DNA from 2 places in the Arthrobacter sp. NPDC058288 genome. Region 2 is predicted to be linked to the other one. Evidence: predicted binding sites of a transcription regulator. Region 2 holds the regulator's gene; the other holds the start of a gene.
What was found. Region 2 encodes HrcA, which represses chaperone genes, less so after heat shock. Its sites were predicted from a motif close to TTNGCACTCGNNNNNNNCGAGTGCNAA; they were not measured.

Region 1 (18,939 bases), on a different contig from region 2:
ACAGCTAGACCTAGTTAGGAACCGACCATGGCCGTTGGTGTCTTTGATCTTTTTTCCATTGGGATTGGGCCTTCGAGTTCGCACACGGTGGGTCCGATGCGGGCTGCCGCGGTGTTCGCTGAGGAGCTGAAGGCCTCCGGTGTCCTGGAGGAGGTGGCGGGGTTACGGGTGGATTTATATGGTTCCCTTGCTGCGACGGGGCATGGTCACGGGACCATGACGGCGATCCTGCTGGGTTTGGAGGGTTACCACCCGGAGAAGATCCTCCCCGCGGAGGTGGAGGAGCGGCTCGCGGCGATCGCGGAGACCGGGACCCTGGAGCTGGCCGGTGCGGTTTCGCTGCCGTACGGGGTGAAGGACATGGTGCTGCGGCCGTTGACGATCCTGCCGCGGCATACGAACGGGATGACGTTCACGGTCACGGATGCCGGCGGGGGAGTCCTGCACCAGGCGACGTTCTTCTCCGTGGGGGGCGGCTTCATTGTCCGCGAGGGCGAGGAAGAGGCGGCGCTGAAGGAGCTGGACGAGTCGAAGAAGGAGCTGCCGCTGCCGTTCCGGACCGCGGCGGAGCTGCTGGGCCGGTGCCAGTCCAAGGGCCTGTCCATCGGGGAGATCATGTTTGTGAACGAACGTGCCTCCCGGTCCGAGGAGGAGATCCGGGCGGGCCTGCTGCACATTTACTCGGTGATGGAGGAGTGTGTGGCGGTGTCGCTGAAGCGGGAGGGGTTGCTGCCCGGGGGACTGAAGGTCCGCCGTCGGGCGCCGGACTGGCATGAGCGTTTGGTGAAGGAGGCCCGGGACCAGGATTCCCAGGACCCGGACTACCGGGATCCGAAGTATTGGCAGGAGTGGGTGAACCTGATCGCGCTGGCGGTGAACGAGGAGAACGCCTCGGGCGGGCGGGTGGTGACGGCTCCGACGAACGGGGCGGCCGGGATCATCCCGGCGGTGTTGTATTACGCGCTGCATTTCGCGCCGGGGATGGATGTGGCCACGCAGCAGGACCGGGATGATGTGGTGGTGAAGTTCCTGCTGACCGCCGCGGCTATCGGGGTGCTCTACAAGGAGCAGGCCTCCATTTCGGGGGCTGAGGTGGGCTGCCAGGGTGAGGTGGGGTCGGCGTCGTCGATGGCGGCCGCGGGCCTGGCCGAAGTCATGGGCGGGACGCCGCAGCAGGTGGAGAATGCCGCGGAGATCGCGATGGAGCACAACCTGGGGCTGACGTGTGATCCGATCGGCGGGCTGGTGCAGATCCCGTGCATTGAGCGGAACGCGATCGCGGCGGCGAAGGCCATCAACGCCGCGAAGATGGCGCTCTGGGGTGACGGCACGCACCGGGTGTCCCTGGACGAGGTGATCGTGACCATGCGCGAAACCGGCAGGGACATGTCCTCCAAATACAAGGAAACCGCGATGGGCGGCCTCGCCGTCAACGTCGTCGAATGCTAAGTCAGTAGTCCGGTAGTCGGGTCCCCCGGGAGCTAGTTGTGCAAGGCCGCCCACCAGTTCAGGCTGCTAGCGAAAACCAGCCAGGAAATGTAGGGCAGCAGCAGCAGGCCGGCTGCCCGGTTGATCGGGCCGAAACGCAGGACCGTGACCGTCACGGCGACGATCAGGGCGATGATGATCGAAAGCCCCAGCCAGAGCGACGCCGTGCCCATCGCCGGGTAGAGCCCGAAGAACGCCGGCGTCCACAGCAGGTTCAAGCCCAGCTGGATCCCGTACGCCCTCAGGGCGGGGCCAGTGCGCTGTCCGGGGCGACGCCAGACGAGCCACGCGGCAACGGCCATTGCTGTGTACAGCAGTGTCCAGACCGGACCGAAGACCCAATTGGGCGGGGACCACGGGGCCTTGTCCGCTGTGGCGTACCAGCCGTCCACGTTGCCCAGGGTGGCGAAAGCGCCCAGCCAGGCGACCAGTGCGGAGGCACCCAGGAAAACAGCCAGCCCGAGCAGCTGCGCGCCTGTGCTGCGGCTGACGGGACGGGCGCCATCGGCAGATCCGGCATCGGCGGATCCGGCCATGGGCTGTTCGTGAGACGCCTTCATAGTTCAACCCTTGCCAGTACGGCATGTTGAGTCAAGTCGTTCCCGCGCCAGGCCAGCCAGCGGCCGAATGCGTCATCCAGGGCTGGTCGCAATCGTTGCTCGCCTGCTCTGTTCACCCTGAGGCTGTAGTGCCACTATGTAGCTATGACTGGGGGATATGACCGGGACTTTCTGCGGGCACGCCTTGAGCTGCCCAGTCCGTCGGCAGCAACGGTTTTGCTTGACTACATTCACTTTTCGGTCCGGCTCCGCACCGCGCGGAAGCTGGCCGCCGTCGTCGGCGTCAATATTCATGGACGCGAGCTGGTCCCGCTGGGCCGCGAGGGAACCTGGCACTTCGATGCCCGGGTCCCGAAAGAGCTGCAGGCGGGTCCGGAGGTTTACAAGAACAACGCCTTTGACCGCGGGCACCTAGTGCGGCGGCTGGATCCGGTGTGGGGGGATGAGACGACGGCCAAGGCAGCCAACCAGGACACCTTCGTTTTTACGAATGCCGCGCCCCAGATTGACGACTTCAACCAAGGCAAGGAACTGTGGGTGGGGCTGGAGGATCATGTGCTCAACCACGCAGACCTCAACGACGCCAAGCTGAGCGTGTTCACGGGACCGGTGTTCGAGGAGGACGACTTGCCCTACCGGGGAGTGCAGATTCCCCGGATGTTCTGGAAGATCGCGGCCTGGACCATGGACGGAAAACTCGCTGCTGCCGGATTCCTGCTGGACCAGTCCCCGCTGCTGGGGAAAGTGGAACTCAAGAAGGAAATCCGGGAACGGCTCCTGGCCGATGAACCCCCGCCGCTGGGCCCCTTCCGCACCTTTCAGGTCCCCGTCTCCCGGATCGCCGAATTGACCGGGCTGAGCCTGTCCCGGCTCGAAAATGCGGACCGGCTCGCCAAGAGCCAACGTGCCTTGGGCAAGGAGCCCCTGGCCGTGCGGCTCAAGTCCATTGAGCAGATCCGGCTCTGAACCCGGACGACGCGAGGGAGTCCGCCGGTCAACGTCCTCCTAGGGAGGGCCGATAGACTTGTGGCTTGCATGCCCGGCATGCAGCCGAAGCACCGACCGCAAAGATTGGACACCGCGCACTTGCGAGAATTCACCGCCCGCTTTGCCTCCGCCGAGGAGGTCGCCAACTGGGACAACCACGTCATCGCGAACCCGAACGGCGGAAACCTGCTTCAGTCCGAGGCCTTCGCCGAGGTCAAACAACACTTTGGCTGGAAGCCCCTCCACCTGGTCTACGAAACCGCGGACTACACGAGCTACAACCTGGTGCTGGAGAAGTCCTTTCCTGTGCTGGGCAAGCTGTGGTACCTCATCAAGGGGCCGGACGTTGCCGCAGTGGAGGATATCCCGGGCATCGCGGCCGCGAACGCGGAATTCGTGAAGCGCGCAAAGCTGGGCGTCTTTGCCATCAAGATTGAGCCGGACATCATCGATTCCGAGGACGCACAACGGGTGATCGAGGGCGCGGGCCTGGTCAAGACGCACAACCTGCAACCCAATGACTCCACCGCTTTGCTGGACATCGCACCGGAGGAGAATCAGTTGTTGCGGAACCTGCACTCCAGGGGACGCAACGCTGTGCGCCGGGCCATCCGGGAGGGCGTGGAAGTCCACAACGTCGAGCCCTCGGAGGAGAATTTCCGGGCCATGTACGCGCTCATGACCACCACGGTGGAAGCGAAGTCACAGGTCAGGGTCCGTGAATACGAGTACTACCGGCAGTTCTGGACCAACTTCATCAACCGCGGGCAGGGTCGGCTCCTGTTCGTCTACGAGAACGGCGTTCCCTCCGTTGGCGCCTTTGTGATCAACTACGGCCGGAAGGGGACGTACAAGGATGGCGGCTCGCTCCAGAAGCGCAACCAGTACGGCGACTCCCACCTGGTGCAGTGGACGGCCATCAACCAGGTCAAGGAACTCGGTTGCACGGAATATGACTTCTGTGGCACCCCTCCGAGCGACAAACTCAAGGACACCTCCAACCCGTTCCACGGACTGGGGCTGTTCAAGACCAGCTTTAGCAAGACTGTCACCGACTTCGTAGGCTGCTACGACCAGGTGCTCAGCCCGCTGAAATACAAGGCCTGGATGGCCGCCGGCGAACGCGTGGCGCGCCAGCTGTACACCAGGCGGACAGGCCAGCAGTTCTACTAAATCCCTTTGTGAAGCCCATGAGGAGGCCGCAATGACCAAAGCACCCGACGGTCGCCGCAGGCCACCCGCGGCGGAACTGCCCCCGACCCAACCTCTCACGGCGTCGCAGGTACGGCAGAACGCCGCCGCCAAACGCATGCTTCGCAGGCTGGTCCAGGGCGAAAACCCGCCCACCGCACCCATGAGCATTGTGGACCGGCTCGCGGGCAGCCCATACGCCAACCCCATGATCCAGGTGGGGGGAGTGGATACTTCTGCGCGCAAAACCATCGATTTTGCGCTCCATCTGGCCGAGTCCATGTTCCGGTACGGCGCCGGTGCCTTGGAAGTGGAAACCAGCATCATCGCGATCACGGCGGCACTGGGCCTGAAGCACATCGAAGTGGACATCACCAACCAGTCGGTTGCCATTAACTACGCACCCAAGGACCAGACCCCCATTTCCCTGCTCAGGGTGGTGCGGTCCTGGACGAACAACTATGCGGGCCTGGCAAAGGTGCACCAGCTGGTTACGGACATCGTGGCCGGCGGCGTCGGCAGGGATGAAGCAGTCCGACGGCTGGACGAAATCATCCGCAGCTCCAAGCCGTTTCCGCGCTGGATGGTCACCGTGGCCTTCGGCGTGTTCGCTGCCGTCTTCGTGGGAGTGCTGGGCGGCGGGCCGGGTGCTTCAGCTGTGGCATTCGGTTCGAACCTCCTGGTCAGCCTGCTCGCCCGGCAACTGGGCCGCTGGCGGGTGCCCGACTTCTTCACCACGGCATCCTGTGCATTTTTGGTGACGTTCATCGCCCTGCTGCTCTGGCGGTTCGGCAGCCCCGTGGGCATACAAATTGCGCCCGCGATCGTCGTGGTGGGCGGAATCCTGCTGCTCCTGCCCACCGGCCGGCTTGTCTCGTCAGTGCAGGACGCCATCAACGGCTTCCCCGTGACCGCTGCGGGCAGATTCCTGTCCACCATGCTGACCTTCGGTGCACTCGTCGCTGGGATCTCGGTGGCTTTCGTCTTCGGCACCATGATGGGCATGGAGGAAATCGATGTCACGGAGACATTCCCGCCAGCGTATCCGTTGTGGGCGCTCATCGTCCTGGTGGCCATCGCAGTGGTAGCCATCGGCATCACGGAACAAACCGCGTGGAAGCTGCTCCTGCCCACCGCCGCCGTCGGTGTGGTGGGCTATCTTGTTCTCCTCGGTGCGGACCTGATCGGCATGGGTGCCAGGTTCTCCCCGGCAGTGGCAGCGGTGGTCATCGGCCTGCTGGCACGGGTCATCGCACTGAAGATGGGCGCCCCGCAGCTGGTGGTGGCTGTTCCTGCGGCCCTCATCCTCTTGCCGGGCCTGACTATATTCCGCTCCATGTATGTCTTGACCATTGAAGAATCGGAAATCCTGATGGGCGCCGGGGGCATGCTGAATGCCGGTGCGATTGTACTGGGGGTGGCAGCCGGAATCGTCCTCGGTGACACTCTGGCCCGTCCGCTCACCCGAAGCCTGGCCAGCAACGAACGCCGCCGCGCCCGGCGCCGCTAGCCTGCCATCCGGCACCGGATAGGCCGGATCCGGATTGGCCGGATCCGGACCTGCCGGGTGCGGGCCTCTTAGATCTGGCCGATGGGGAGCTTCTTTTCGGCCTGGAAATCGTCCTCCACCCGGCCCTTGGCCCAGTAACCGGACAGCGACACCTGCGCGCGCTCCAGGCCGCGCTCCCGGTAGAGCACCTCGCGGAGGGACTTCATATAGCCCCGCTCGCCGTGGGCGAAGACCTGCACCCGTCCGCCGGGCCACTCGGCATCCCGTACCGCGCTGACGAGAAGTTCGCTACTGCCTGCTGCGACGCCGTTCCGCGGCAGCCAGTGGATCTGGAGTCCGGCGGGGGATTTGATGGGCTGGACTTCGGCGAGACTGTCCACTTCCAGGAACGCAATTCCGCGGGCTTCCCGCGGCAGCGACTCGATTGCGGCGGCAATGGCAGGCAGGGCGGCCTCGTCACCGGCGAAGAGGTGCCAGTCGGCTGCGGGGTCCGGGTTGTAGCCGCCGCCGGGGCCAGTGAACACCAGGGGGTCGCCGGGCTTTGCTTTCGCCGCCCAGGGGCCCGCCAGGCCCTCGTCACCGTGGATCACGAAATCGATGGCCAGTTCGCGGGCGGCTTCGTCCACCCAACGAACGGTGTAGGTCCGGGTGTACGGCCATTGCTCGCGTGGCATGGTTTCCCGGATGGCCCAAAGGTCGAGCGGAATCGGGTACTCGATGCCGGGCTGCGGGAAGACAATCTTTACGTATCTGTCGATGTAATCGTTGTTCACATAGCTGGCGAAGCCTTCGCCGCCGGCCACGATCCGCACCATGTGCGGCGAAAGTTCCTCGCGCCGCAGGACCGTGAGGGTCGTTTGGGGCCGCGATTTTCGGCTGGCTGGCGTGGCAGCAGGAACGGAAGTCATGGAAGTAAGCCTAGGCTAAGGTGCGGCCCTGGACCTTTTGGCCAACCTCGCCGGGTTGGCTACATTACTGCAGTTGTTGGTCTAATTGGGTAGCCGCGCTTTGCAAACCTGGGGGATACACAGCCATGCCTTTGTCCGGAACACTATTCTCGAAGCGCGGCAAGGTTGTTCAGGCCACCGGTTTCTCCGCCATTGCCGCGTTCCTCGCTGCAGCAGCCATCCTTTACCCGGGCGTCGAGTCCGCTGATGTCGACCTCAACGACGGCGGCGTGTGGGTCACGAACAAGACCCTCTCCATGACTGCCCGGCTGAATTATCCTTCGCAAGCTCTGGACGGTGGCGTCACCCCGCCGGGCACCGGCTTCGATGTGGTCCAGCACGCCGGGGAAGTCTTCATTGACGACGGCGCCACGCTAACACCGGTAGACCCTGCAGCCATGCGGTTGGAAACCCCCCTCGAACTTCCTGCGGGCGTGCGGGCTTCCGCCGGGCAGGGGTCATACGTTCTGAGCGACACCGGCTCCGGCGAGGCATGGGTCGCTTCCGCGGGGAGCGTGGCCGGCTTCACCACGGAGTCCGAACCGGTGGTGACCGGAGCCAAAAACCTGGTTGCCATGATCGGGGCTGACGGAGCGGCCTACGTCGCTGACTCCGGGGCCCGCGAAGTCACACGGATAGTCGTCAACCCGGACGGAAATCCTGGCAAAACCGAAAAGGTCGCTTTTGCCGACTTCTCGGCCGCCAAGGACTTGCAGCTGACCACCGTTGGATCCCGGCCGGTGCTTCTGGACGGGGACACGGGTACGGTGTATCTCCCCGGCGGCAGGACGGCTGTGGTGCCCGGAGGCAAAGGGGCCCTTCTGCAGCATTCCGGCGCAGACAGTGGATTTGTGGCCGTGGCGACGCCCGGAGGCCTGTTCAAGCAGCCACTTAACGGTGACCCGGCCAGCTCCCAGCAGGTAGCGGACGGCGGCCTTCCGGCCAAGCCGGTGCAGCTCGACGGGTGTGTGCATTCCGCCTGGCACAAGGCGGCCCTGTATGTCCGTGACTGCGAGGACGACGCCTATGACAAGCGCTCCGGCATCCCCGGGGCAGATAAGAAATCGGAACTCGTCTTCCGCGTGAACCGCAGCCTTGTAGTCCTCAACGACACCAACGGCGGCAACGTCTGGCTTGTTCAGAAGGAAATGCAGCTGGTCAACAACTGGCAGGATCTTCAGACGCCGCCGAACAAGTCGGAAGAAGAGAAGGAAGACGCCGCGGACCAAAATCCGCTGACCCAGCTTCCGGACAGGACCCAGGAAAACCGTAAACCCAACGCGCAGGATGACGAATTCGGCGTACGGCCGGGTAAGACGACGCTATTGACGCCACTTGACAATGATTCCGATCCCGACGGGGACCTGCTGACCATGACCGTTCTCGGTCCCGGACCCGGCAACGGGCAGGTAACGCCTATCTATAACGGCTCGGCAATGCAGCTCGCAGTGCCGGCCGAAGCATCCGGAACGTCAACGTTTGGCTACCAGGTCGAGGACGGCCGGGGGAAGAGCGCGCAGGCTAAAGTCACTGTGCGGGTGCGTCAGGCCTCTGAAAACGGGCCGCCGACGCAGAAACGGAAAACGGTGATCCTTCTTGAGCAAGGTAAGTCGATCAGCCAGAATGTCCTGGCGGACTGGGCCGACCCGGACGGGGACGACCTCTTCCTGCGGTCCGCAACTGCCGACAACGGAAGCGATCAGGTCCAGGCCCGCGCCGACGGACTGCTGCAGTTCCAAGACATCGGCACGTCGACGGGGCAAAAGACGGTCATCCTCCGGGTCTCGGATGGCCAGGCCGAGGCTGAAGGAAAAATCACGGTGGATGTCCGCCCCCGGGGAACGCTTCCCCCGGTGGCTAACCCGGACCACATCAGCGTGGTCGCCGGCCAGGACGTGGTGGTCTCGCCCCTGGAAAACGACCTGGACCCTGCCGGGGCGTCGCTGCGCCTTGCCCGCGTGGACGGCCCGTCAACGGCAAGGGTGACGCCCCATTTTGACGCCGGAACATTTGTTTTTAATGCAGCATCGGCCGGAACCTATTACGTCACCTACCAGGTGACCAACGGGCCGGCCAGCCAACTGGGCCTGGTCCGAATCGACGCCACCAATGGAGCGTCCAGCGGCGCCCCGATCGCTGTCCGTGACGTGGCACGGCTCCCGCAGGGCGGCCAGACCCTCGTTGACGCACTCGCCAACGACATCGACCCCGCCGGCGGAGTGATGGTGATCCAGTCGGTGACGGTCCCGCCGGGTTCGCCGCTGTCGGTGGCTATCCTGGACCACAGTGTCCTGAGGGTAACCGATGCCCGTGGCGCCACGGCACCCACGACCTTTTCGTATACCGTGTCCAACGGCCGGGAGACGGCAGTGGGCGAAGTGACGGTCCAGCCTGTCCCGGCACCGGCAACGTTGCGCCCGCCGCGGGCACTGCCCGATGAGATCACCGTGCGGGCGAATGACGTCGCCGCCGTCCACGTCCTGGCGAACGACGTGCACCCGGACGGTGCGGAGCTGACGCTTAACCCCAAGCTGGCCCAAACTATTGATCCTGCGGACGGCATGCTGGGGGTCTCCGGCGACGTACTCCGTTTCAAAGCCGGCCCTGCCCCCAAAACCGTGCACGCGATCTATGTGGTGGCGGGCCCCGATGGACAGGAGTCCTCCGCACAGGTCACCATCCGGATCAAGGGCGGCGGGGAAGACCAGAATTCCCGTCCGGAGCCCCACAACTTGACGGCCCGCACCATTGCCGGGAGCACCACGCGCATCCAGGTCCCGCTGGAGGGCGTCGACCCGGATGGAGACTCTGTTGAGCTGATCGGACTGGACAAAGCCCCCGCACAGGGAACGGTGGTGGTCGGGACGACCTACCTTGAATACACGGCAGCTGCCAAGGCCTCAGGGCAGGACACCTTCAGCTACGTGGTGCAGGATACTTTCGGTGTCCGCAATACCGCCACGGTCGCGGTCGGGATCGGGCTGGCCTCCGGATCCAACCAGCAGCCCGTTGCAGGTGACGACGCCGTTACGCTCCTGCCTGGCCGAAACGTGGCAGTGAACGTTCTGATGAATGACGCGGACCCCGACGGCGATCCGGTTTCCCTGGTGCGCGACGGGATCGAGGCGGATGCTGCCCTCGGGGCGTCCACCGGGGACGGCCGGGTGAGGTTCACGACGCCGGCAGAAGCATCCGCCGTCGTCCTCCGCTACAAGATTTCAGACGGCCGCGGCGGAACGGCGACGGGAACCCTGAAAGTGAACGTCCGGACGGACGCGCCCCGAAAGGCTCCCGTCGCCCGGGACGACAGGGTGTCCTTTGCAGAGACGTTGGGCAAGACCGCTGTGGACGTACCGGTTCTCAAAAATGATGAAGATCCCGACGGCGTGAGCTCGGATCTGCGGATCACAACCGGCGCGGAAGAGACCGGTGTATCGGTGCGCCCCAACGGAAGCGTCAACGTTACGCTGTCGCCGAAGGCCAGGATCATTCCCTACACCGTCACCGACCCGGACGGGCTCGGGGCGACAGCGTTCATCCGCGTGCCCGGAACGTCGGAGCAACGGCCCGCGCTGAAGGACAGCACACCGTTGGAGGTGGTGAGCGGCAAGGTGTTGACCGTCGATCTGGACAGCCTCGTCCTGACAAGGAAGGACCGTGCACCCCGCATCACGGTTGATTCGCGTGTATCGGCGGTGGCTGGCAGCGGGAGCCCCCTGGTCCAGGACGAGGACACGCTGCTCTTCACCTCGGCCGACGACTATGCCGGCCCGGCGTCCCTGACCTTCGAGGTGGCGGACGGCCCCGTGGACGCTCCGGACACACTGACCGCAGTTCTCACGATCGGCATCAAAGTGCTTCCCGATCCTGACCGCAACCATCCTCCGGTCTTCTCCTCAAGCAAGGCCAACGTCGTCCGGGGTGAAGAATCCGTGGTTGACCTGGCCGAACTCGGCGGTGATCCGGACGAAGCAGATCAAGGCAAGCTGAAGTTCTCCCTGGTTCCTCCCCTTCCCAACGGCGTCACGGCCACCATTGATGGAAGCTCACTCAAAGTCACTGCCGGCGGTGAATCCGCGGCCGAGGGCAGCCGCGTTGCCGTCTCGGTTGCTGACCCCCGCGGGCTCTCGTCCCAAGGGACAGTGGAGCTGTTGCCTACCCCCTCGTTGCGTCCGCTGCCGGTGGCAAACGACGATGTGATTGCAGAGGCCCGGGCGGGTGAGAACCGGAACATAGATGTCCTCGCCAATGACGTGGACCCGTTCCCCGATAGCGGCCTCAAGCTTCTCCGTGCGGTCGTTGAGACGGGTGACGGCAGCGCCACAGTGGCCGGCGGAACCGTCGATGTGAGGCCGTCTGAAACCTTCGTGGGAACCATGGTGGTCAGGTATCGGATCCAAGACAAGACCGGCGACCCGCAGCGGGAGGCCGACGGCCGTATCCGCTTGACGGTTAAGGCGAAGCCGGGCAAGCCCGGCACCCCGGTAGCGACCGAGGTCCGGGACCGGACAGTGGTCCTGAACTGGACGCCGCCACCCGCCAATGGTTCCCCGATCACCGGCTACAGGGTTACGACCACTGCGGGAGTCAGCAAAATGTGCCCGACGAACACGTGCACGGTAGACGGCCTGACCAACGACGTCGAGTATGTCTTTTCCGTGGTTGCCGTGAATGGCATCGGTGACTCGCCGGCTTCGGACCCTTCAGCTCCGGCACGCCCTGACCAGCGTCCTGAGGCTCCGCAGGCTCCCACGCTGGCGTTCGGCGACAAGCAGCTCTCCATCAGCTGGCCTGCCGCCACCAGTACAGGGTCTGCAATCAGCGAATATGAACTGCAGCTGTCACCGGCTCCGCCCTCCGGCCAGACGGTCCGTTCCGCCGGCCCCGGCCTGAGCTTTACGTGGAGCGGCCTCGCCAATGGAACGTCGTACCGGGTGCAACTGCGCGCCAAAAACAAGGCGCCGGAGCCCTCGGACTGGAGCCCGTTCTCGGCTGCGGAAACACCCGCCGGCGTCCCGGCTGTTCCAGCGACGCCCACTACAACCCTTGCCACTTCCGGGGCAGCGAGCTCGGTGATCCAAGTCAATTGGTCAGCCCCGGAGGGCAACGGCGACGCAGTAACCGAGTACACGGTGGTGTCCGCCCATGCAGGCTCGGCGGCCGCTACCCAGGTGGTACCTGGAAACCGGACGAGCGCTGCTTTCAGCGTGGGGAATTCGGACACCGGCTACACGTTCACGGTGGCCGCGCGGAACAAGGCGGGATACTCGGCCGCAAGCCCGCGCTCGGACGCCCGCCGGGCGGTGGGCGCACCGGGCCCGGTGGACGGGCTCCGGGCGGATCCGTTGGACAACAGTGCCCAGTTGACTTTCAGCGGCCCGGGCACCACCGGCGGCGCCGCGGCCGGGGAAACCGTGTACGAGTATCGTGTCAACGGCGGCCAGGTTGCCGTAGTTCCGGCCAGCAAGGTCATTCCAGGCCTTGCGAACAACGGCACGTACACCATCGGTGTCCGGGCGACGAACATCGTGGACGGCCAGTCCTACCCGGGACCCTTTTCCGACGCCAACCCCGTGGCGCCCTTCGGCAAGCCGTTACAGGCGATCACCGACGGGTTCCACTACGGGACGTCCCAGGTGCGGACCGTGGTGACGCCCCCGGCAGCAAACGGCCGGCCGGTTGCGGGCTTTGAGTGGACCAGCCGGTATCCCGACGAGGGGCGTGACGGCCCATCCGGAACCCTTCCCGCCGGCGGAGGTGAGATCTTGGCCGGTGACAAGCCCGACCAGAACGTCCAAGTGTTCATCACGACCCTTGACAGCGAAGGCCACCGCAGTGATGTCCTGCAGGCAGGCGGCCGGACGTACCAAAACGTGAGTTTCGCGGTCAACGGTGAATTCGGGGGACTCTGCGCCTGGACCAGCCGCGACGGAGGACCGGCCGACAACCGGGTGGACTGCCTTGCGGCAGGCGGAGATTGGATTGTCAACGGCACGCGGGTGTCCATCAACTGTTCCATTGCCGCCGCGGGTTACACCTTCCGTGGCGCCCCGGCCAACCTCTGGGCGGTCGGGAGCACATATTCCGCGGCCAGGAACCTGAGGGTGGCGGGCCAGACGTTCAGTGCCCAGGCCCAGACGTGCCCTTCGTGATGCATAGGGATCGGGGTCGGATCAAGCTGTCCAGGTCCGGGTGAAGGTCAGATCACGGGAAGTTCCCAGTCCACGGGCTCCGACCCCTGGGCCTTGAGGAGTTCGTTTGCCTTGCTGAACGGCCTGGACCCAAAGAATCCCCGCGCGGCCGACAACGGGCTGGGATGGGCGCTGGCAAGGACCGGAGTGTCTCCAAGCAGCGGGCGGACGCCCTCGGCATCCTTGCCCCACAGTAGCGTTACGAGGGGCGCTGCCGTCCCGCCGGCGGCGCGGCGCCCGGCGACGGCGGCGATTGCCGCCGTCGTGATCGGTTCCCAGCCTTTGCCCCGGTGCGATCCCGCCGCCCCCGCGCGGACCGTAAGGACACGGTTCAGCAGGAGCACGCCCTGGTCCGCCCAGCGCGTGAGGTCCCCGTGGACGCGGGCCGGAAGGCCGAGGTCGGATTCGAGTTCCTTGTAGATGTTCGCGAGGCTGCGGGGAATGGGCCTGGTGTGCCCTTCCACCGCGAAGGACAACCCGATCGGATGGCCCGGGGTCGGGTAGGGGTCCTGGCCGACGATCAGGACCTTGACCGCGGCCAGCGGCCGTTGAAAGGCACGCAGGACGTTCGACGGCGACGGCAGCACCTGGTGCCCGGCCGCCATTTCGGCAGCAAGGTACTCCAGTACGCTCCGCAGCTCCGTCTCCACGGGAGCCAGCGCCGCGGCCCAGTCCCCAGCCATCAGGTGCTCCAGCGGCAGGTGTGCCATCTCGGCAAACCCCCCAGCCTCCACGGCAGGCTCCAGCTCGAACAAGGCTTCAGAATCAAACACGAGTCCATTGTCGCAGTGCCGGACTTGCAGGAGGCTGGCGGGTCCATTCACGTAGGCTCCGTTGTTGCGTGAGGAACGGGCGCAGGAGCCGGTGAACGCGGCCGTCAGCCTCCTTACACCGGCGTCACACTGCGTAAATGACAGGCGTGTTATTCGCCCGTACCATGGAAAGAGACTTTGACCGATCAAGTGGAGGATTTTGCCGTGGCCGAACCAGTGCGCGATGACCTGTCACTTGCGGACACCGGCAGCGAGGCGGCGTCCGAGGCGGACATCATGCAGGCTCCTCAGCCGGGCTCACGGCTGAGCGAGCGGGACCAGCAGATGCTGGCCCTGGAACGGCAGTGGTGGAAGTACGCAGGAGCCAAGGAACAAGCCATTCGTGAGCTGTTCGACCTCTCCGCCACGCACTACTACCAGATCCTCAACACGCTCATTGACACCGAGGACGCCCTGGCACATGACCCCATGTTGGTAAAGAGATTGCGTAGACTACGTACGTCACGCCAACGGGCACGCACGGCGCGCCGATTGGGCTCTGACGCTTAGGCGTCCGGGGCCGGGCAATCAGCAAGAACCAACAAGGACATCGTTTTACCATGACCAAATATGCTCGGGACGAATTCGACAGGGTCCCTGAGGCCTCCTCACGACAGGGCGTCCACAGGGTCGCCTCCGAGGCTTCCCGGCACCGTCTGGGACCGATCCTGGCGGTCGGTGTGGCGGCGCTGGCCATCGGACTGGTTGCTTTCCTGTTCCTGCCCAAGCTCGGATTTGCGCCTGCCGGCAGCCCGCTGATGGCTGCCGGGTCCGCGTTGGTCAGCCCCTCGGCTTCCCCTACCACCGAGGCTCCGCAGGGCACAGCATCTCCTGTCGCTGGGGCCACGTCTCAGCCGACCTCGGCTCCTTCCGCCAGTGAGACGCCTGCTGCCAACAGCTCTCCCTTCGCCGATGCGCCGGCTGTTGACAAGACCCAGGCCGTGGCCGTCTACAACGGGACCGCTACTTCGGGGCTCGCCGCCCGAGTGAGCAGCACCGTCGCCGGTGACGGCTGGACGCTGGGACCTGTGGGCAACTGGGGCGGAATGCCGCAGCAGTCCTCCGTGATCTACTACAGCGGGCCCGGGCAGAAAGCGAACGCGGAGGCCCTGGGGGAGCTCCTGAACATCCCGTCGCTGGTGGACTCCGCCGAGTTCCAGTTGCCTGTGGTTGTGGTTCTCGGGCCGGGGTTCCAGTAAGAATTTCGGTTACGCCTGAATAACTATTAGGGGCTCACAGGGGCGGGGCCTGCACCCGGCAAACGGCAATGGCTAGAGTGATTCCGGATGCCGCGCCTCAACGCGGACCGTCCCGACGGCGCACAGTGACGTGGGCCGGACACAGAGCAACCGGAAAGTGTGGGCAACATGGCATTGGGAACCGTCAAATGGTTCAACGCCGAAAAAGGCTATGGCTTCATCACCGTTGACAGCTCCGGAGACGACGTCTTCGTCCATTGGTCGGCCATCGAGGGGGAAGGCTACCGTGCCCTGGACGAAGGGCAGCGAGTGCAATTCGAGGTAGGCGAAGGCGAGAAGGGTCCCCAGGCCGAGAACGTCCGGACGGCCTGATGCCACCCGCCGCGGCAATGCATGGCACCAGCGCCCCTGCCCGGCCCGGACCCGCCCGGCCGCGGTTCGCCGCAACAGCGGCTCTTGCGGCGGCAACGGCGCTCGTGCTGGCCGGCTGCTCGGGCCAGACCGGCAACGCGCGTGTTGATGCAGTCGACGCCGGCGGCGATGGCACCCTGCGGATAGGCCTGCTGCTGGACAACACCGGAAAGCAGTCCTTCCTCAACTCCGCACAGCTCGCCGCAGCCAAGCTGGCGGTCCAGGAGATCAATGCAGCAGGGGGCCACAAGGGTCGGCCGGTGGAACTGCTTCCCGAAAAGATCGGCGAGGACACCACCTCCCGGGCCAAGGAACTGGTGGCGGCCAAGGCGGATGTAGTCATCGGTCCCACTGACTCGAGCCGCGCCCCGGAGGCAATCGACGTCCTGTCTCGGGCCAAAGTGGCCATCATCTCGCCGGCGAATGCAGCGCACGGCCTCACCCGGTACCGGAGCGGCGGATACTACTTCCGTACGTCGGCGGCAGACACGGCCCAGGCGTCAGTGCTGGTGAAACTGGCCAAGGACAGCGGTGCCCGGACAATAGCGATCATCCACGAGGACGGGATGTACGGCAAGGATGTCTCTGTGGCCGTTGCGGCGGCAGCGAAAGCTGCCGGTCTTGGAACGGTGGCGGAGGCTGCGTTCACCGCCGGCCAGGCACAACAGGCGGCAGCTGCCACCAAGGCCGCAGGGCCGGATTCGGTCATTCTGGTGGCCCGGGCCGGAGCCCAGGGCGCAATCGCGGAACTCAACAACGCGGGGCTGGCTGGCAGCAAGCTGGTTCTCAGTGACGGAGCGATTAGACAGTACGGCTCGGCGCTCGGATCCAAAGCGCTTGAGGGCGCCCGCGGGATCCTGCCGGGTGTCTTCCCTTCGGCGCACTTCCAAGGCGAACTGGTTGCGGTTGATCCAGGGCTCAAAGACATGACCTTCGCAGCGGAAACTTACGACGCCGTGAACCTGGCCGCCATCGCCGCGGCAGCAGCCCAGGACGACGCCGGATCATCCGTCGCCGCGAAGCTGATCGCGGTTTCCGGGCAGCAGGGCTCGGAAACGGGTGAACCCTGCAGGAGCTACAAAGAATGCGGGGATGCCATGAGGGCCGGTAAGCGCGCGGATTACGACGGCGAATCCGGGCCGATCGGCTTCGATTTCAACGGCGACGTCACCACCGCCAACTACATGGTGTTCACGTATTCCGCGGATAACAGAGCCCGGATGAGTGGAACCGAAACTGCAGCCCGCGCCGGCGGCTGATCGCTCCTAGCGTAGTACGGGCCGCAGGAGGGCCTTTCAGCGCAATCTCTGCTTGCACTCTCCCCGGGGGAGTGCTAATTATTGACTTAGCACTCCCACGGACTGACTGCTAAATCAACGCCCGGTTCCGGCCGGCTGCGGAGAGAGCGGGAAGGACAAGGAGCGAAAGAAATACCTTGCTGGGGTGAGATCCCATCCGCGCGGCATACAGAGGCCGTCGGTGAAGGATCGTCCGTCGCGGGCACCGCAGTGAAGGTTCATTCTTAACGACTGTCCCGAAAGGACTACTGCCGTTATGGCCAAGATCATTGCATTTGATGAAGAGGCACGCCGCGGTCTTGAGCGGGGCCTGAACATCCTCGCCGACGCCGTCAAGGTCACCCTCGGCCCGCGTGGACGCAACGTCGTCCTCGAAAAGAAGTGGGGCGCCCCCACGATCACCAACGATGGTGTTTCCATCGCCAAGGAGATCGAGCTGGACGATCCCTACGAGAAGATCGGCGCCGAGCTGGTCAAGGAAGTTGCCAAGAAGACGGATGACGTCGCTGGCGACGGCACCACCACGGCGACCGTGCTCGCACAGGCCCTGGTCAAGGAAGGCCTGCGCAACGTCGCGGCCGGCGCTGATCCGTTGTCCCTGAAACGCGGTATCGAGAAGGCTGTTGAAGCCGTCACCGCCGAACTGCTGGCGTCTGCCAAGGAAATCGAAACCAAGGAAGAGATCGCCGCTACGGCATCCATCTCCGCCGGTGACGACGAAATCGGCGCGCTCATCGCTGAGGCGCTGGACAAGGTCGGCAAGGAAGGTGTCATCACCGTCGAGGAGTCCAACACCTTCGGACTCGAGCTTGAGCTCACCGAAGGCATGCGCTTCGACAAGGGCTACATCTCCGCTTACTTCGTCACCGACGCTGAGCGCCAGGAAACGGTCCTCGAAGACCCGTACATCCTGATCGTCAACTCCAAGATCTCCAACGTCAAGGAACTGGTTGCTGTCCTCGAAAAGGTCATGCAGTCCAACAAGCCGCTGCTGATCATCGCCGAAGACATCGAGGGCGAAGCCCTGGCCACCCTGATCGTTAACAAGATCCGTGGCACTTTCAAGTCTGTCGCCGTCAAGGCTCCGGGCTTCGGCGACCGCCGCAAGGCGCAGCTTGCTGACATCGCCATCCTCACGGGTGGCCAGGTCATCTCCGAGGAAGTCGGCCTCAAGCTTGAGACCGCCGGCCTCGAACTCCTGGGCAAGGCACGCAAGGTCGTTGTCACCAAGGACGAGACCACTATCGTCGAGGGTGCAGGCGACGCCGACCAGATCGCCGGTCGCGTCTCCCAGATCCGTTCCGAGATCGAGAACTCCGATTCCGACTACGACCGCGAGAAGCTGCAGGAGCGCCTGGCCAAGCTGGCTGGCGGCGTTGCAGTCATCAAGGCCGGTGCCGCTACCGAAGTTGAGCTCAAGGAGCGCAAGCACCGCATTGAGGACGCTGTCCGCAACGCGAAGGCTGCTGTTGAAGAAGGCATCGTTGCCGGTGGTGGCGTGGCCTTGATCCAGGCCGGCGCCAAGGCGTTCGCCAACCTGCAGCTCGAAGGCGACGAAGCAACGGGCGCCAACATCGTCCGCGTTGCCATTGACGCGCCGCTGAAGCAGATTGCATTCAACGCCGGCCTCGAGCCGGGCGTTGTTGTGGACAAGGTCCGCGGCCTGCCCGCAGGTCACGGCCTGAACGCCGCAACCGGACAGTACGTCGACCTGCTGGCTGCCGGCATCAACGACCCCGTCAAGGTAACGCGCTCTGCCCTGCAGAACGCTGCTTCCATCGCGGGCCTCTTCCTCACCACCGAAGCCGTAGTGGCCGACAAGCCGGAGAAGAACGCTCCGGCCATGGGTGGCGGCGACGACATGGGCGGCATGGGCGGCATGGGCGGTTTCTAACCTGCCCGACGTCCCTGACGCAGCAACTAAGTGCGGCCCCCTCGCTTCGAGGGGGCCGCACTTTGCTTTTCACGGGGACTGAAGTGGTGGTGGACTATTTGCGGGCCGTCGCCAGCATCCCTTCGGCTTCCTTCGTGAACTCCTCCGCGGCGGCCGAAGGTGACGTGCGATCATAGGGGGCTTCATTGGTCCGCCACGGGGAAGCGCAGGAACCACATTGTCGGGCCGGTCTGGCAGGATAGTGCGGTGACGATTACTGCAGCAGCCGACGGTTCGGCTTTAGGAAATCCCGGTCCCGCTGGTTGGGCCTGGTACGTGAATGACGACTGCTGGCGGGCTGGCGGCTGGCCGCACGGCACAAACAACCAGGGCGAGCTGATGGCCGTGCTGGACCTCTTCCGGTGCACTGCGCACCTTCCCGAGGAGGAGCTGCATATTCTGTGTGACAGTC
Region 2 (9,610 bases):
CAACCTGATCGGCGGGGACCCCGACGAGGTCCTGCGCGTCTCCGGAAAAACGGGCATGGGCGTCGAAGTCCTGCTGGACAAGATCGTGCGCGATCTGCCGGCACCCGTGGGCGACCCGGACGCTCCTGCACGCGCCATGATCTTCGACTCGGTCTACGACACATACCGCGGCGTGGTCACGTACGTGCGTGTGGTGGACGGCATGCTGCACCCCCGCGAACGCATCCAGATGATGTCCACCCGCGCCACGCACGAACTCCTCGAGATCGGGGTCAGCTCGCCGGAGCCCACCCCCTCCAAGGGCCTGGGCGTCGGCGAAGTAGGCTATCTCATCACGGGTGTGAAGGACGTGCGCCTGTCCAAGGTGGGCGACACCGTCACCAACCTTGCCAAGCCTGCCTCCGAATCACTCCCGGGCTACGCGGACGCCAAGCCCATGGTGTTCTCCGGTCTCTACCCTCTGGACGGCACGGACTACCCGGTGCTCCGCGATGCGCTGGAGAAGCTGATGCTCAATGACGCCGCGCTCGTCTACCAGCCGGAAACCTCTGCCGCACTGGGCTTCGGCTTCCGTGTCGGCTTCCTCGGGCTGCTTCACTTGGAAATCACCCGTGAACGGCTCGAACGCGAATACAAGCTGGACCTGATTTCCACCGCCCCCAACGTGGAATACGAAGTGACCCTGGAAGACAAGCGGGTTGTCCATGTGACGAACCCCAGCGAATACCCCACCGGAAAAATCGCGGAAGTCCGGGAGCCGATGGTGTCCGCCACCATCCTGGCGCCGAACGAGTTTGTCGGCGCCATCATGGAGCTGTGCCAGAGCCGCCGCGGCGTGATGGGTGGCATGGACTACCTCTCCGAGGACCGCGTGGAAATCCGGTACCGCCTGCCACTGGCCGAAATCGTCTTCGATTTCTTCGACATCCTCAAGTCCAAGACCCGCGGCTACGGCTCGCTGGACTGGAAGGCCGACGGAGACCAGGTTGCCGACCTTGTCAAGGTGGACATCATGCTCCAGGGCGAACAAGTGGACGCCTTCAGCGCCATCACCCACCGGGACAAGGCCTATGCCTACGGCGTGATGATGACGGGCAAGCTGCGTGAACTCATTCCCCGCCAGCAGTTCGAGGTGCCGATCCAGGCCGCGATCGGCTCCCGGATCATCGCCCGCGAAAGCATCCGCGCCATCCGCAAGGACGTCCTGGCCAAGTGCTACGGCGGTGACATCACCCGAAAGCGCAAACTGCTGGAAAAGCAGAAGGAAGGCAAGAAGCGCATGAAGATGGTGGGCCGCGTCGAGGTCCCGCAGGAAGCCTTCATCGCAGCGCTCACCACGGACGAATCCAAGGACAAGGCCAAGAAGTAGTGATGATGGTGGCCCTAACCTCCGGAGGCCGCACCCGTGCCTAGCGTCCTGCCCCTGGGCGACCCCGCGCCGTCGGACGGCCTGCTGCCCGCGCAGGCCGCTGACGGCGCCGGGCAGCGCCGATTCGGCCTCTACGTCCACATTCCCTTTTGTGCCGTCCGTTGCGGTTACTGCGACTTCAACACCTACACCGCGACAGAGCTCGGCGGCGGCGCGTCCCAGGACGCGTACGCCTCCACGGCCATCGCTGAGGTGGAGTTTGCCGCCAAGGCGCTGCAAGGCAGCGGCCTGCCGGAACGCCGGCTGGGCACGGTCTTTTTTGGCGGCGGCACACCAACGCTGCTGCCCGCCGAGGACCTGGCCCGCATCCTGACCGCGGCGGTAGCGCAGTGGGGCCTGGAGCCTGGCGCCGAGGTCACCACCGAAGCCAACCCGGACTCCGTCACACCGGAGTCGCTGCAGCTCCTGGCGGATGCCGGCTTCACCCGGGTTTCCTTCGGGATGCAGTCGGCTGTTCCGCACGTCCTGAAAGTCCTCGACCGCACCCACACGCCCAGCCGTGTGCCGCAGGTGGTGCAGTGGGCCAGGGACGCCGGCCTCGCCGTGAGCCTTGACCTGATCTACGGAACGCCGGGGGAGTCGCTGGCAGACTGGCGGTACTCCCTTGAGACAGCCCTCTCCTACGGCCCGGACCACATCAGTGCGTACGCCCTGATCGTGGAGGACGGCACCAAACTGGCCGCCCAGATCCGCCGCGGTGAAGTGCCCGGAATCGATGACGACGACCACGCGGCCAAGTACGAACTGGCCGACGAGCTCATCACCGCCGCCGGCCTCGCCTGGTATGAGGTCAGCAACTGGTCACGCACGCCGGAACAGGCCTGCCGGCACAACCTGGCCTACTGGCGCGGGGATGACTGGTGGGGGATCGGGCCGGGGGCCCATTCCCACGTCGGCGGAGTCCGCTGGTGGAACGTGAAGCACCCGACAGCCTACGCCGGGCGGCTGGCCGGCGGTGTGTCGCCGGCGGCGGGCCGCGAAACGCTCGATGCGGAAACCCGGAACATAGAGCGGGTCATGCTTGAGGCCAGGCTGGGCACGGGCCTCGAGTTGTCCGGGCTGGGGGAGTCCGGGCGGCACGCCGTTGCCGGACTGATTGCCGATGGCCTGGTGGATCCCGCGCTGGCATTCAAGGGCAGGCTCGTCCTCACCCTGAAGGGCAGGCTCCTTGCCGACGCCGTGGTCAGAAGAATCCTGCCCGACTAGGCGGCGGAGCCGGCGATTACCTGGACCCGCCCGTCAACTGGCGCAGCGGGTTGAGCGACCCTGCCGCCTACTTGATCCAGCGCAGGTTGAAGTCGTAGCGGTGCGGCTGACCGCGGTTCACGTGGATACCGGCCGCCACCGAGAAGCACGTCACGGCGATCCAAATCAGCGTGGCCAGCACTGCGAAGATGTTACCCACCACCGGCAGCATCACCAGGATGTTACAGATGACGGCGGCGATCGTGGGAGGCAGCGTGAAGTTCAAGGCTTCCTTTGATTCCTGTGCGGTGAACGGTCCGCGGTCCTTGAAAATCAGGTAGATCAAAAGCGACGGAACGCACCCGAGAATGCCGCCGAAGTGCGCGAGGGTTGCCCACTGCCGGTCTTCGTTGGCCGTCAGCGGCAGGGCGTTGGCGGGAACGCCATGATACTGGGGCTGGCCATGGCCGGCCTGTGTGTCCCGTTGTTCACGTGCGTCTTCTGCCACGGTGTCGTCCTTCGGATTGCAGTGGTGCGGTGGTTCCCGGAAAAGCGGTACTGCCTCAACAGCAACAACCGCCGTATCAAGAATACTGGGTCGGGAGTGCATTCGGAGAGTTCAACAGGCGCCTACGGCACGGTGAGGAAGTCGATGACCTCTTCCACCCGGCCCAGCAGGGACGGCTCCAGGTCCGCATAGCTGCGGACTGCCCCGAGGAGCTTTTGCCAGCCCAGGCCGATATCTTCCTTGGTCTCATGCGGCCAGCCGAAGGCGGTCAGGATGCCGGTTTTCCAATCCACGCCCCGGGGGATGACCGGCCACGCGTCGATTCCGAGGACAGCGGGCCGGATGGCCTGCCACACGTCCACGTAGGGGTGGCCCACAATCAGCACGTTGCCGGCCGCGCCGGGGGACGCCATCACAGCATCGGCAATCCGTGATTCCTTCGAGTCGGCAACCAGGTGGTCCACCAGCACCCCCAGCCGTCGGCCGGGGCCGGGCCGGAACGCGGCAACCGCCGCAGTGAGGTCGTCAATGCCGTGCAAGGGTTCGACGACGATGCCCTCCACCCGGAGGTCGTCACCCCAGACTTTTTCCACGAGTTCGGCGTCGTGCTTGCCTTCCACCCAGATGCGGCTGGCCTTGGCCACCTGTGCACGTTGCCCTGCAACACGCACGGAACCGGAGGCCGTCCGGCCGGATCCGGCGGAGGCCGCCTGCGGCCGGGGCGCCGGGGGCATGAGCCGGATCGGCACGCCCTCCAGGAGGAACCCGTAGCCGAGCCGGAACGTGCGTGATTTGCCCCGCCGGTCCTCCAGGGCAACAACATGCATGCCCCCGGATTTTTCCACCCTCGTAACAGCGCCTACCCAGCCTGACTGCACATCTTCCAGCACCATGCCGCGTTCAACCGGCACTTCGGGAAGCTCGGATTTCCGGGGCGCGGTGATGTCCTGCGGGCCCCAGTTCTGGTACGACATCGGATAGACACAGCCTTGCGCTAGAAAAATCAGACAGGAGAAGTGAAACAGGGCGTCCGTGGCTTCACGGATGTACACGTGCTGTTCCGCGCCGGAGTTTCGCCCGGAGCGGTACCAATGCTAACAACGCGGCGACTCATATTAGACTGGTTAGCACTTAGACATGACGAGTGCTAACGGACGACGGGACCCGTGCCCCGGCGCAACGCCGGAACGCGGCCCGGGAAAGCCGATCGGAGGTGGAGAATGAGCGAGCCACGCAAGCTTGAAGTATTGCGGGCCATCGTGGAGGACTACGTCCATTCCCGCGAACCCGTGGGCTCCAAGGCACTGGTGGAGAGGCACCACCTCGGAGTCTCCAGTGCCACCATCCGCAATGACATGGCGGCGTTGGAAGACGAGGGCCTGATCACGGCGCCGCACACCAGCGCCGGCCGGATCCCCACGGACAAGGGCTACCGGCTGTTCGTCGACCAGATATCCGCCGTCAAGCCGCTGTCGCAGGCCGAGCGCCGCGCCATCCAGACGCTTCTGGAAGGGTCAGAGGACCTTGACGATGTCCTGGAGCGGACCGTGCGGCTGCTGTCGCAGCTGACCAACCAGGTGGCCGTGGTGCAGTATCCGCACCTCAGCCGGGCCATGGTGCGGCACATCGAGTTTGTGCTGCTGGCGCCGCGTCAGGTGCTGATCGTACTGATCGCCGACACCGGAAAGGTCGAGCAGCGGGTTATCGACGTCGGCCAGGAACTCGGCGACGACGCCCTCGCCGGCCTCCGGGCCAGGTTCCTGAAGAGCCTGGCGGGGACACCCTTGAGCCTGCTCCCGCAGGCGCTGCCCGCCGTCGTCGCCGGTTGTGAACCGTCACGCAGGCATGCCGCCCAGGCGCTGGCCCGTGGCCTGGACGCCCTTGCCAGCAGCACCCGCGAGGAGCGGATGGTCATGGCCGGCACGGCGAATCTCGCGCGGTCAAACGTAGACTTTCCGCTGAGCATCGGTCCGGTCCTTGAGGCGCTCGAGGAACAGGTGGTCATGCTCCGGCTGCTCAGCGAAATGGCCCAGGACCCCCGCGGGGTCACGGTCAGCATCGGCCGGGAGAACCCCTACGACGGACTTGCGGAAGCCTCGGTGGTGGCCACAGGCTACGGCCCCGGTTCCAGCGCCAAGGTGGGCGTGCTTGGCCCGACCCGGATGGACTATCCCACCACCATGGCCGCGGTCCGTGCCGTGGCCCGCTACCTTTCCAGGATCCTTGGACCGTGACCGGTTCAACATCAGCCAACCAGGCCTCCGCGTCCCGGCTTCCGGGGCGCAGCAGCACCACAGGCAGTACAACCAGGAAGAGATACGAACTTTGAGCAGCCACTACGACGTTCTTGGAGTCTCACCCGAAGCGACGGGCGAAGAGATCAAGAAGGCCTACCGAAAGCTTGCGCGCACCCTGCACCCGGATGTGAACCCCGGTGAGGATGCCTCGGACCGCTTCAAGGCTGTCACCCACGCCTACGAAGTCCTTTCCGACCCGCAGAAGCGCCGGGTCTACGACACCACGGGCAACGAGAACGGCACCGATAACGGCTTTGGCGGCGCGGGCTACTCGGGGCAGGGCTTTGCGTTCCAGGACATCTTCGACACCTTCTTCGGCGCCGGCGGTTCGTCCGGCCCGGCCTCGCGGGTCCGCCGCGGGCAGGACGCCCTCATTAGCGTACGCATAGACCTTCGCGACGCCGTGTTCGGCGTCAACAAGAAGCTTGAGGTGGACACGGCTGTCACGTGCCCCACCTGCGAGGGATCCTGCTGCCAGCCCGGGGCCCACCCTGAACGCTGCGACATCTGCGGCGGCAGTGGCCAGGTCCAGCGGGCCGTTCGGTCCATCCTGGGCCAGGTCATGACGGCCGCTCCGTGCGGCTCCTGCGAAGGCTTCGGAACCGTCATCAAGGATCCCTGCAACGAGTGCAACGGCCAGGGCCGCATCCGCAGCCGGCGTTCGCTGACGGTCAAGGTTCCCGCCGGCGTGGCCACCGGAACCCGCATCCAGCTGGGCGGCCAGGGCGAGGCCGGTCCCGCTGGCGGCCCCTCGGGCGACCTGTATGTCGAGATCCGGGTCAATAACGATGCCACGTACGTGCGTGACGGTGACGACCTGCACGCCACTCTGAACATCCCGATGACCGCCGCTGCCCTTGGCACAGAGCTCAGCCTGGACACGTTCGACGGCCAGCAGGAAATCGATGTCAAGGCCGGCACCCAGTCCGGTGAGGTCATCACCCTGCGCGGACTCGGCGTCACCCATCTCCGGGGCTACGGCCGCGGCGACCTGAAGGTCCACCTCCAGGTCGAAACCCCGGCGAAACTTGACGCCGCCCAGGAAGACCTGCTGCGGCAGCTGGCCAAACTGCGCGGTGAGCAGTACACCGAGGGGAAGCTTGCCGCCAGCGGCGGAGTCTTCGCAAAGCTGCGGGACCGGTTCGGTAACCTGTAGCAGTGAGCAACCCGGTCTTTTTTGCGTCCCCGGGAACCCTGGACCAGCAGGGTCCCGGTTCGCGTTTCGTCCTGCAGGGTGCGGAGGCCCGGCACGCGGTCACGGTCAAGCGGATCGCCGTGGGCGAGTCCGTTGACATAGCCGACGGCGCGGGCAAGAGGCTCACCGGAACTGTCGCGGCCGTCGGCCAGGGCGAATTGACGGTGGAGTGTTCGGTTCTCGAAACGGAGGAGCGTCCGGACCTTCGCCTGATCCTGGTGCAGGCGCTTGCCAAAGGCGACCGCGACGAACTGGCAGCTGAAACCGCCACCGAACTGGGCATCGATGCCGTCATCCCGTGGCAGTCGGAACGGTCCATTGTCCGCTGGAAGGGCGAGCGTGCCGCCAAGGCGCACGCCAAGTGGCAGTCGGTGGTGACCGCGGCGGCCAAACAGGCGCGGCGGGCCTGGATTCCCGAGGTCCGCGCCGCCGTCGACGGTGCCGGGCTGCAGGCCGCGGTTGCGGCAGCGGACCTGGCCATCATTCTCCATGAGGATGCCGTCCGGCCGCTTCGAACAGTGCTGGAGACGTGGCGCGATGGCGACGGCGGGACGCCCGGTCGGGGGCCGCGCGAAATTCTCCTCATCGTGGGCCCGGAGGGCGGAATCAGCCCGCGGGAGGTTACCAAACTTTGCAGCGCAGGTGCCGTCACGGCCCTGCTGGGGCACCACGTGCTCAGGTCCTCCACGGCAGGTCCGGCCGCCACGGTCCTCGCCAGCGACATCCTCGGACGCTGGTAGCGGCGGAGCTATTCGACCTTGAAACCGCGGGTATCCACATTCATTTCCCGGTCCGGCTTGCCCGGATCGATCTGTGACACCCGGACTTCATAGTTTCCCGGCGCCAGGTTGACGTTCAGCGAGAAAAGCCCTGACTGTGCCTGATCGGCCGACGCCGTGACCTCGCCGCCCAGGTACGCCGTCTTGTCGCTGCTGCCTTCAACCTTCAGGATCTTCCACCGGAGTTTTCCGCCGGGGACCGTGCTTCGTCCGCTGATCTTGACGCTGCCGTCAGCGACACCCGCGCCTTCCTGCGGATCGATGATCCAGACGGGGGCCACCATGCCTGCACTGCGGGGGGTGGGCGTGCCCAGCCGCACGTGGTTGAACGCCAGGTAATCCGTATGCCCGTCAACGAGGATGACAACCTGGATCTGCTGGCCCGAATCCACCAGCCCCGAGCTGGCGCCGGCGGCCGTTGCCGTGTACACCAGCTGCTGGATGGCACGGTTGGCCATATCCTCGTCGAGGTTGCTGTTGAAGGCATCCGGCGAGACGTCCACCGTGATCACATTTTTGCCGGAGATCGAGGTGGCCAGCTTCTTCGGGTCCTGCCACGGAGTGAAGAAGTCGGGATCGAGGGGCTTGTCCGACATCATGGCGCGAAGTGCCCTGGTGACGGGATTTTCCTGTTCGGGGACATCCCGGAACTCACGGTAAAGGAAGACGTTCTCGTTGCTGCGACCGATCCAATACACCGGTGCCTTGTTGGACGCCTGCGTGGTTTCCAGCGGTGCGCTTGTGCTGGGGACACCGGCGGTGGCGGACCCGGTCACTGACCGTGGCGTGCTGTCCGCGCTCGACGCGGAAGGCTGGGGAGTGGCGACGCAGCCGGAGAGAACCATGGCGGCGGGCAGCACAAACAGCAGCGCAGCGGACCGTGTCCGCCCGCTTCCTGCTGCCTTCCGGCGTCGTGGATTCAAAATCTCCATAGTGCTCCGGGTACCCCGCCCTGTCCCTGCAACCGTTGTCGGTGACGTCGTTTACCGGCCGGCGCAAGCCGGCGGATTCCAGCATTACATAGAGAGAGCGGCCGCCAACGGCGTTTGCGGACGGTCAGCCGAACTGCAACGGGAACGATATGAGGCCGATACGAAGTTGATACCTAATGACGTCAACCCGCAACGAAACGGTTTCATCCGGCCGGAGTACGTCCACCGTCCGCGGCTCCCGGGCGGCGCACTGGCGTAAGATAAAAGGACTCGGCCGGCCACAGCGCCCGCTGCTGAAGCAGCGGCGGCGAAGTGACTGGTCGGGGAGACAATATTCCTAACTGGAGGGGACCAGAGGCCCGCAGGCCGGCACCATGACTGAAGCAACAAACGGAAGGCCCCGGTTCAGCGCCGGAGAGCGCACCACAGGTGAATTTCCCCATAGTCTTCCAGGTGTCCGGACGGAGGTGGTCATCTTTGACAACTCCGAACAGATGGTTCAGTCCCTCGGCAGCCACGATGAGGCGCTTCGTTTCATCGAAGAACAGTTTCCGGCCGTGGACTTCCACGTCCGCGGCAACGAGTTGGCCATCAGCGGGCCCGCCGCCGACGTTCCCAGGATCATGCGGTTGCTCCACGAAGTGCGCGGGCTTGTTGACCGGGGAACCGTCATCACACCCGCGGTACTCCAACAGCTCGCAGCCCTGCTCCGGAGCCAGTCACTCCAAAACCCGGTCGAGGTACTCACGTACAACATCCTCTCGAGCCGCGGCAAGACGATCCGGCCCAAGACGCTGAACCAGAAGAACTACGTGGATGCCATTGACGCCAACACAGTGATCTTCGGAATAGGACCGGCCGGCACCGGCAAGACCTTCCTCGCCATGGCGAAGGCCGTCCAGGCACTGCAGCAGAAGGAAGTCAGCCGCATCATTCTCACCCGGCCCGCGGTGGAGGCCGGTGAACGGCTGGGGTTCCTGCCCGGGACGCTGAGCGACAAGATCGATCCATACCTGCGTCCGCTGTACGACGCCCTGCACGACATGATGGACCCGGAGTCCATTCCCCGCCTGATGGCGGCGGGCACCATCGAAGTGGCTCCGCTTGCCTATATGCGCGGCCGCACCCTCAACGACGCCTTCATCATCCTTGACGAGGCCCAGAACACCACGCCCGAGCAGATGAAGATGTTCCTGACCCGCCTCGGATTCGGCTCCAAAATGGTGGTCACCGGGGATGTCACCCAAGTGGACCTGCCCTTCGGCACCCGCTCCGGTCTGCGGAT

Region 1: a site for HrcA is predicted at 16,642-16,668, ahead of groL (chaperonin GroEL). Genes of this name have one in related genera too.

Annotation. Positions count from the first base shown of each region.
Region 1 is NZ_JBHVYH010000004.1:35,866-54,804, forward strand. It holds gene ACFVWT_RS12825 (L-serine ammonia-lyase) at 28-1,449, shown strand; gene ACFVWT_RS12830 (TspO/MBR family protein) at 1,482-2,048, opposite strand; gene ACFVWT_RS12835 (DNA/RNA non-specific endonuclease) at 2,193-3,014, shown strand; gene ACFVWT_RS12840 (lipid II:glycine glycyltransferase FemX) at 3,135-4,208, shown strand; gene ACFVWT_RS12845 (threonine/serine exporter ThrE family protein) at 4,240-5,736, shown strand; gene ACFVWT_RS12850 (siderophore-interacting protein) at 5,805-6,644, opposite strand; gene ACFVWT_RS12855 (Ig-like domain-containing protein) at 6,770-12,835, shown strand; gene ACFVWT_RS12860 (uracil-DNA glycosylase) at 12,883-13,647, opposite strand; gene ACFVWT_RS12865 (DUF3263 domain-containing protein) at 13,924-14,196, shown strand; gene ACFVWT_RS12870 (LytR C-terminal domain-containing protein) at 14,247-14,885, shown strand; gene ACFVWT_RS12875 (cold-shock protein) at 15,054-15,257, shown strand; gene ACFVWT_RS12880 (ABC transporter substrate-binding protein) at 15,257-16,555, shown strand; gene groL (chaperonin GroEL) at 16,851-18,488, shown strand; gene ACFVWT_RS12890 (RNase H family protein) at 18,735-18,939, shown strand, end outside.
Region 2 is NZ_JBHVYH010000001.1:1,420,152-1,429,761, forward strand. It holds gene lepA (translation elongation factor 4) at 1-1,369, shown strand, start outside; gene hemW (radical SAM family heme chaperone HemW) at 1,406-2,635, shown strand; gene ACFVWT_RS06800 (DUF4870 domain-containing protein) at 2,703-3,122, opposite strand; gene ACFVWT_RS06805 (DUF3097 domain-containing protein) at 3,245-4,096, opposite strand; gene hrcA (heat-inducible transcriptional repressor HrcA) at 4,343-5,356, shown strand; gene dnaJ (molecular chaperone DnaJ) at 5,448-6,575, shown strand; gene ACFVWT_RS06820 (16S rRNA (uracil(1498)-N(3))-methyltransferase) at 6,578-7,354, shown strand; gene ACFVWT_RS06825 (GerMN domain-containing protein) at 7,363-8,325, opposite strand; gene ACFVWT_RS06830 (PhoH family protein) at 8,700-9,610, shown strand, end outside.